One region of the Streptomyces sp. NPDC058289 genome, then DNA from elsewhere that is predicted to be linked to it. Evidence: predicted binding sites of a transcription regulator. Region 1 holds the regulator's gene; the other holds the start of a gene.
What was found. Region 1 encodes HspR, which represses chaperone genes until heat shock. Its sites were predicted from a motif close to TTGAGNNNNNNNNNCTCAA; they were not measured.
Positions count from the first base shown of each region.

Region 2: a site for HspR is predicted at 1,242-1,260, ahead of lon (endopeptidase La). Genes of this name have one in related genera too.

Region 1 covers NZ_JBHVYI010000087.1:5,573-8,978, reverse strand. The annotation lists gene ACFVX6_RS32375 (hypothetical protein) at 1-116, opposite strand, end outside; gene ACFVX6_RS32370 (helix-turn-helix transcriptional regulator) at 307-1,326, shown strand; gene ACFVX6_RS32365 (heat shock protein transcriptional repressor HspR) at 1,435-1,887, opposite strand; gene dnaJ (molecular chaperone DnaJ) at 1,889-3,091, opposite strand; gene grpE (nucleotide exchange factor GrpE) at 3,149-3,406, opposite strand, start outside.
Region 2 covers NZ_JBHVYI010000024.1:22,661-26,066, forward strand. The annotation lists gene lon (endopeptidase La) at 1-1,219, opposite strand, end outside; gene ACFVX6_RS14815 (DUF4097 domain-containing protein) at 1,357-2,190, opposite strand; gene ACFVX6_RS14820 (sulfurtransferase) at 2,350-3,213, opposite strand.

The sequences.
Region 1 (3,406 bases):
CAGCCGAGGTCGTTGGTCGACGCGGTGGTCGAGTCCCAGCCCAAGTCGTTGGGTGTCGAGTCCCAGCCCAAGTCGGGCTTGCCTATCGACACGGCGGGCGCGTCGGTACCCCCCACGTCCCCACCGAAGGCGTTGACTGCCCCAAAGACCGCAGCGGCGGAGAACCCAATGGCAAGTACCGAGCGAAGCATTCTCTTGTACATGGTCGGCTTCGTCCTCACTTGATGGAAATCTTCTCCCCCGCGTGTCAGACGATGGCTTATTCGGGCACGTCGCTGCCACAGGGACGATGCATCATGTTCTTGCATGTTCAGGACCCTGGGGGGTGGAGATTTGCCCAGAAACAACACAAAGCCGACACATCCCCACCCCGTCACGTCCATGTGCGCCGAGGGGACGCGTCTCTACACGGCCGCGCTGAGCACCGGCCGGGTGACCCGCAGCGAGGTCGAGAACGCCCCCTGCCTGCTCGAATTCGCTCTACTGCGGCCCGACCCCGATGACGCGAACCAGCTCCGCGCGGTTCCCCCGTCCGTCGCACTCGCCCAGCGGCTCCATCCGCTCGAGCGGGAGATTCAGGACCGGCGCCGGGACACCATCGATCTCACCGACGCATTCGAGCCGTTTCTGACCATCAGCGCCCAGAACCCCGCGAACACCCACGCCATCACCGTGCTGGAGGGTTTCGACCAGATCCACACCGCCCTCGACCAGGCCACCGCGGAGTGCCGGACCGAGGTGCTGACCGTACAGCCGGGCGGCGCGCGGTCCACATCGGTCCTCACGGAGGCGCTGGAGCGCGCCGCTCCCCTCGTCAACCGAGGGGTGCGCATACGCACGCTCTACCAGCACACCGTGCGGCACAGTCAGGGCACGCTCGCCTACGTGGACCGGATCTCCGCGGGGAAGGTCGAGATCCGCACGCTCGAAGAGCTCATGGAGCGTCTCATGATCTTCGACCGCACGGTGGCCTTCATCCCCACGAGCGACGACCGCAGGACGGCCCTGGAACTGCGCCACCCCGGACTGGTCGACTACCTCATCAAGGTCTTCGAGCAGCTGTGGCACCGCGCCGTGCCGCTGTCGGCGGAGGTGACGTACCAGCACACCCCCGGCGGCATCTCCGGCGTGCAGCGCTCCATCGCCCAACTCCTCATCGAGGGACACGTGGACGAGGCCATCGCGCGCCGGCTGGGGATGAACGTACGGACCTGCCGCGCCCACATCGCCAAGCTGGCGGCTTCCCTGGGCAGCGGCAGCCGGGCGCAGCTCGGCTTCCTCATCGCCCGGTCGGGGATCCTGGAGGACCCGGAGCGCCGCCTCTGAAGGCCGCGCAGGGGCCCCCAGAGGCCCTCAGCGCGCCGGTGGCAGATGCGGAAGGCCCCGCCCGGTGAAACCGGGCGGGGCCTTCGCTTCGCGTCCGTACGGGCGCGCTCAGTCCATCGGGCGCTTGGGCGCCGGCCGCCAGACGACCAGGGCGCTGCCCGGCTGCGGAGGCTGGTACGGGACCAGGTCGCGCCGGTACGAGGCGTGCACCTGGGCCTCGCGCTGCTGGAGCACGGCGGCGGCGCCGTCCACGGCGCTCGAGAGCTCGGCGACGCGCTGCTGGAGCGCGGCGACCTGGTTCTCCAGCTCGATGATCCGCTTGATGCCGGCCAGGTTGATGCCCTCTTCCTGGGACAGCGCCTGCACCGTGCGGAGCAGTTCGATGTCACGGGCCGAGTAGCGCCGGCCGCGCCCGGCCGTACGGCCCGGGGAGACCAGGCCGAGACGGTCGTACTGGCGCAGGGTCTGCGGATGCAGGCCCGAGAGCTGGGCGGCCACCGAGATCACGTAGACCGGGGTCTCATCGGTGAGCTGGTAGTGGCTCCTACGGCGGCCGTCCATGTCATGCTCCCTTCGCGGACTCGAACAGCGCGGAGCGCGGGTCCTCGGACTCCGTCGCCTCGCGGTACAGCTCCATGGCCTCGCGGGCCTTGTCGTTCAGCTCGGTCGGGACGGCGACCTCCACCGTCACCAGCAGGTCGCCGCGGGTGCCGTCCTTGCGGACCGCTCCCTTGCCGCGAGCCCGCATCGTGCGGCCGCCCGGGGTGCCCGGGGGCAGCTTCAGCGTCACCGAGGGGCCGTTCAAGGTCGGGACCTTGATGTCGGCTCCGAGCGCCGCCTCCGCGAAGGTCACCGGAACGGTCACCGTGAGGTTGTCGTCCTTGCGGCCGAAGACCGGGTGCGCGTCCACGTGCACGACCACGTACAGGTCACCGGCCGGGCCGCCGCGCTCGCCCGGAGCCCCCTTGCCGCGCAGCCGGATCCGCTGGGAGTCGGAGACCCCCGCCGGGATCCGGACCTGCATGGTCCGGGAACTGCGGGCCCGCCCGCTGCCCTTGCAGATGTCGCACGGGGTCTCGGCGATGAGGCCGCGGCCCTTGCAGTCCGCGCAGGGATCGGTCAGCGAGAAGCCGCCGCCGCTGCCGCGGGACACCTGGCCGGTGCCGACGCAGGTCGGGCACACGCGGGGCGTGCCGTTCTTGTCGCCGGTGCCCGAACAGGCCTTGCAGGGCGCCTGCGAGGACATCCGGAGCGGGACCGTGGCCCCGTCCACCGCCTCCGTGAAGGAGAGGGTGACCTCCGACTCGATGTCCTGGCCGCGGCGCGGCTGGGTACGGGTCCCCGCACCTGCGCCGGCGCCGCCGCGGTTGAACAGGCCGCCGAAGACGTCGCCCAGGCCGCCGCCGCCGAAGCCGCCGCCCGCGCCGCCCTGCTGCTGGCCTCCGAAGAGGTCGCCGAGGTCGAAGTTGAACGAGCCGCCGCCCCCGCCGGGACCGGGGCGCCCCCCCTGATTGAACAACGTACCGTTCCCGAACAGGGCGCGGGCCTCGTCGTACTCCTTGCGCTTCTTCGGGTCGCCGAGGATGTCGTTCGCCTCGGAGATCTCCTTGAAGCGCTCCTCGGCCGAGGCGTCGCCCTTGTTGGCGTCCGGGTGGAACTCGCGGGCGAGTTTCCGGTACGCCTTCTTGATCTCGGCCTCGGTGGCGTCCTTCGGGACACCGAGGACCTTGTAGTAGTCCTTCTCGACGAAGTCCTTCGTGCTCATCCCCGGTGTCCCTCCTCTCGCGCCACTTCTTGTCCTACGTGTCCTACGTGTTCAACTTCAGCCCTTGTCGGGGGCATCCGCGTCCTTGTCCGACGGGGCATCGGCCTCTGCCGCCTCGGACTTCGGCGCCGCGCCCGGCTGGGGCTCGGCCACCGCGACCCGCGCGGGACGGATCGTACGCTCGCCGATCCGGTAGCCCGGCTGCAGGATCGCCACGCAGGTGTCCTCGGTGACGTCCGGCGCGTACGAGTGCATCAGGGCCTCGTGGATCGTCGGGTCGAAGGGCTCGCCCTCCTTGCCGAACTGCTGCAGGCC
Region 2 (3,406 bases), on a different contig from region 1:
CCACGTACGTACGCCGGTGCCCGCGGATCTCGGCCTCGTCGCGGACGCCGCCGAGGGCCACGCGGACGAACTTGCGCCCCATGGCGTGGGCCACGGACTCCCCTAGGGAGGTCTTCCCGACGCCGGGAGGGCCTACGAGCGCCAGTACGGCCCCGCCCCTGCGCCCGCCGACCACGCCCATCCCGCGCTCGGAGCGGCGCTTGCGCACCGCCAGGTACTCGGTGATGCGGTCCTTCACGTCGCTCAGTCCGGCGTGCTCGGCGTCCAGGACGGCGCGGGCTCCCCGGATGTCGTACTCGTCCTCGGTCCGCTCGTTCCAGGGCAGTTCGAGCACGGTGTCCAGCCAGGTGCGGATCCAGGACCCCTCCGGGGACTGGTCACTGGAGCGCTCCAGCTTGTCGACTTCCTTGAGGGCGGCCTCCCGCACCTTCTCGGGCAGGTCGGCGGCCTCGACGCGGGCCCGGTAGTCGTCGGACTCCTCCCCTTCCTTCTCCCCGCTGAGCTCGCGCAGTTCCTTGCGCACGGCGTCGAGCTGGCGCTTGAGCAGGAACTCGCGCTGGACCTTGTCGACGCCGTCCTGGACGTCCTTGGCGATGGACTCGGCGACGTCCTGCTCGGCGAGGTGGTCGCTGAGGGCCTTGACCGCGAGCCGCAGCCGGGCGACCGGGTCGGCCGTCTCCAGCAGCTCCACCTTCTGCTCGACGCTCAGGAACGGGGAGTACCCGGAGTTGTCCGCGAGGGCCCCGACCCCCTCGATCTGCTGCACCCGGTCCACGACCTGCCAGGCCCCGCGCTTCTTGAGCCAGCTCGTGGCGAGTGCCTTGTACTCCTTGACGAGCTCGGCGACGGCCCCGGGCAGCGGATCGGGGACGGTCTCGTCCACCGTCTCGCCCTCGACCCAGAGCGCAGCCCCGGGCCCGGTCGTCCCGGCCCCGATGCGGACCCGGCCGCGCCCCCGGATCAGCGCCCCGGGATCCCCGTCGGACAGTCGCCCCACCTGCTCCACGGTGCCGAGCACCCCGGTGCCCGTGTACGTCCCGTCGACCCGCGGCACGAGCAGCACCTTGGGCTTGCCACCCGCGGCAGCCGCCTGAGCGGCCTCGACGGCACCCCGCACCTCGGCGTCGGACAGGTCCAGCGGAACGACCATCCCGGGCAGCACGACCTCGTCGTCGAGCGGCAGCACGGGCAGGGTGAGCGTTACGGACGTCGAAGCCATGATGTTCCCTCCGGCAGTGAAGTTGAGCTATGCCGACTCAATGCACGTGCGCGCCCCAATGTTCCCCAACGCCCGTTCGCCCGGGGCGAACATCGAGGACCGGCAGGTCGTGGAAGCCCCGTGCGCCGGATCGGTGCTCAGGCCGCCGAGATGTGGATGTCTCCCGAGGAGGTCGTCACCGCGAGGCGGGCGGCGGCGGAAGGGGTCGCGGGGAGGGTGACGTCGCGTTCGCCGGAGTCGGTGGAGACGTCGAGCGTGTACGGGGCCGCGGGGACCTTCACCTTCGCCTCGCCCGAGCTGGTCCGCACGGCGACCGAGGCCGGGGCCGTCGTGAAGGCGAGGCGGACGTCGCCCGAGTCGGAACGGGCGTCCGCGCCCGTCCCGGACAGTTCCCCGGCGGTGACCGAACCCGTGGACGTACGGACCTTCAGCGGGCCGGCGATCCGGTCCGCCCGGACCGGGCCGGAGGCGGTACCGACCTCCAGCGCGCCGGCGATCCGGTCCACCCGCACCCCGCCCGAGGACGTCACGACGTCGGCGGCGGCCACCCCCGACACCGTGACGCGGCCGCTGCTGCTCTTGGCCCGGACCGTGGCGGAAGCCGGTACCTCCAGCCGGTAGTCGACGGAGCAGCGGCCGGAGCAGTCGCCCGCGGTGAGGGTCAGCACGCCGCCGGCGAGCCGTTGGGCGGGCTCGGGCACGGTGTCGCCGTGGTAGCGGATGGTGCGGCGGACGAGGACGCCCGGGCCGGATCCGGCGACCACCTCGATGGATCCGCTTCCGGAGTCCGACACCTCGACCGCGGTGACGGCCTCGGCCACCGTGGCGTCCGCGTTCGCCGTCTTCTCCGGTCCGCCGCGGGAGACGAGCGAGCCGAAGGAGCAACCCGTGAGCAGCAGCCCGGCGGCGAGCGCCGTGGCGGTGACGGTGACAGTGGCCTTGGCGCCGCGCGGGCGCGTCTTCGTGGTCATGGTGTCGATCGTGCCCGCGCGGTGGCCGCGGGGGCATGGTGCACGTGCCCGGATCCGGGGTGGGGTTATCCCCCGGCCTCCGGGAACGATGGCGGGGCCCGCCGCGTCCGACGTCGGGTTTCCTTGGACCGGCGGCGGGCGGGATCCGGAAGGGACGGCCTAACTCCCCTGCACGACCGGCCGGTCCGGGGACGGCACGCCCCACTCGCTCCAAGAGCCGTCGTACACCGCGAGGTCCTCGTACCCGGCGAGGTCGGCGCCGAGGGCGAGCACGCAGGCGGTGACCCCCGATCCACAGCTGAAGTACAGCCGCTCCCGCTCCCCCGCTGCCGCGCCGAAGGCCGCGCGGAGCTCCGCGGCGGGGCGCATCAGGCCGTCGGGGCGCTGCAGTTCGCCGAAGGGGAGGCTGACCGCGCCCGGCATGTGGCCCCCGCGCAGGCCCGGGCGAGGTTCGGGGGCGGTCCCGGCGAAGCGTTCGCGGGTGCGGGCGTCGAGCACGGCGGCGGCCGGATCGGCCAGGGCCGCCGAGACGGTGGCGGCGTCCACCAGCAGCCCGGCGCGGGGCCGGGCCGTGAAGGAGCCGCGCGGGCCCTCGTAACCCGGCCGGCGCTCCTCCACCGGCCGCCCGGCGGCGACCCACGCGGGCAGCCCGCCGTCGAGGACGGCGACCCGGTCGAAGCCCATGCTGCGCAGCATCCACCAGGCGCGGGCGCTGGAGTAGATGCCTGCGCCGTCGTACACGACGGCCGTGCTGCCGTCGTCCACACCCAGGGCACGCATCGCCTCGGCGAAGGCGGCGGGGCCGGGCATGGTGTGCGGGGCGGCGGCGGTGTGGTCGGACAGCACGCCGTCGAGGTCGAAGGGACGGGCTCCCGCAATCCGCCGATCCGCGTCCCGGTGCGCCCCGACGGAGGCGTCGAAGACGACGAGTCCGGGCGCACCGAGCCGCTCCGCGAGCCAGTCCCCACCGACGAGCGGACCGGGCGGCACGAGGGAGTGGGGGCGAGCTGCGTCTGCGTCCATAAGGCACCTCCGACAGAATCCAACGGCCCCCGGCAAGATCGGCGGCCCACAGCCCATCCTCCCTCCTGCGCTCCGACTGGCTGCGAACGCACCCACCTCCGGGGCACGTTGCCACCGGCGGGGCCGGCCGAATCCAGCCTCGGCGGCGTTTGAGGCGCGGGGTCTGGGGCGGAGGGCGGGGGCCGGCCGAATC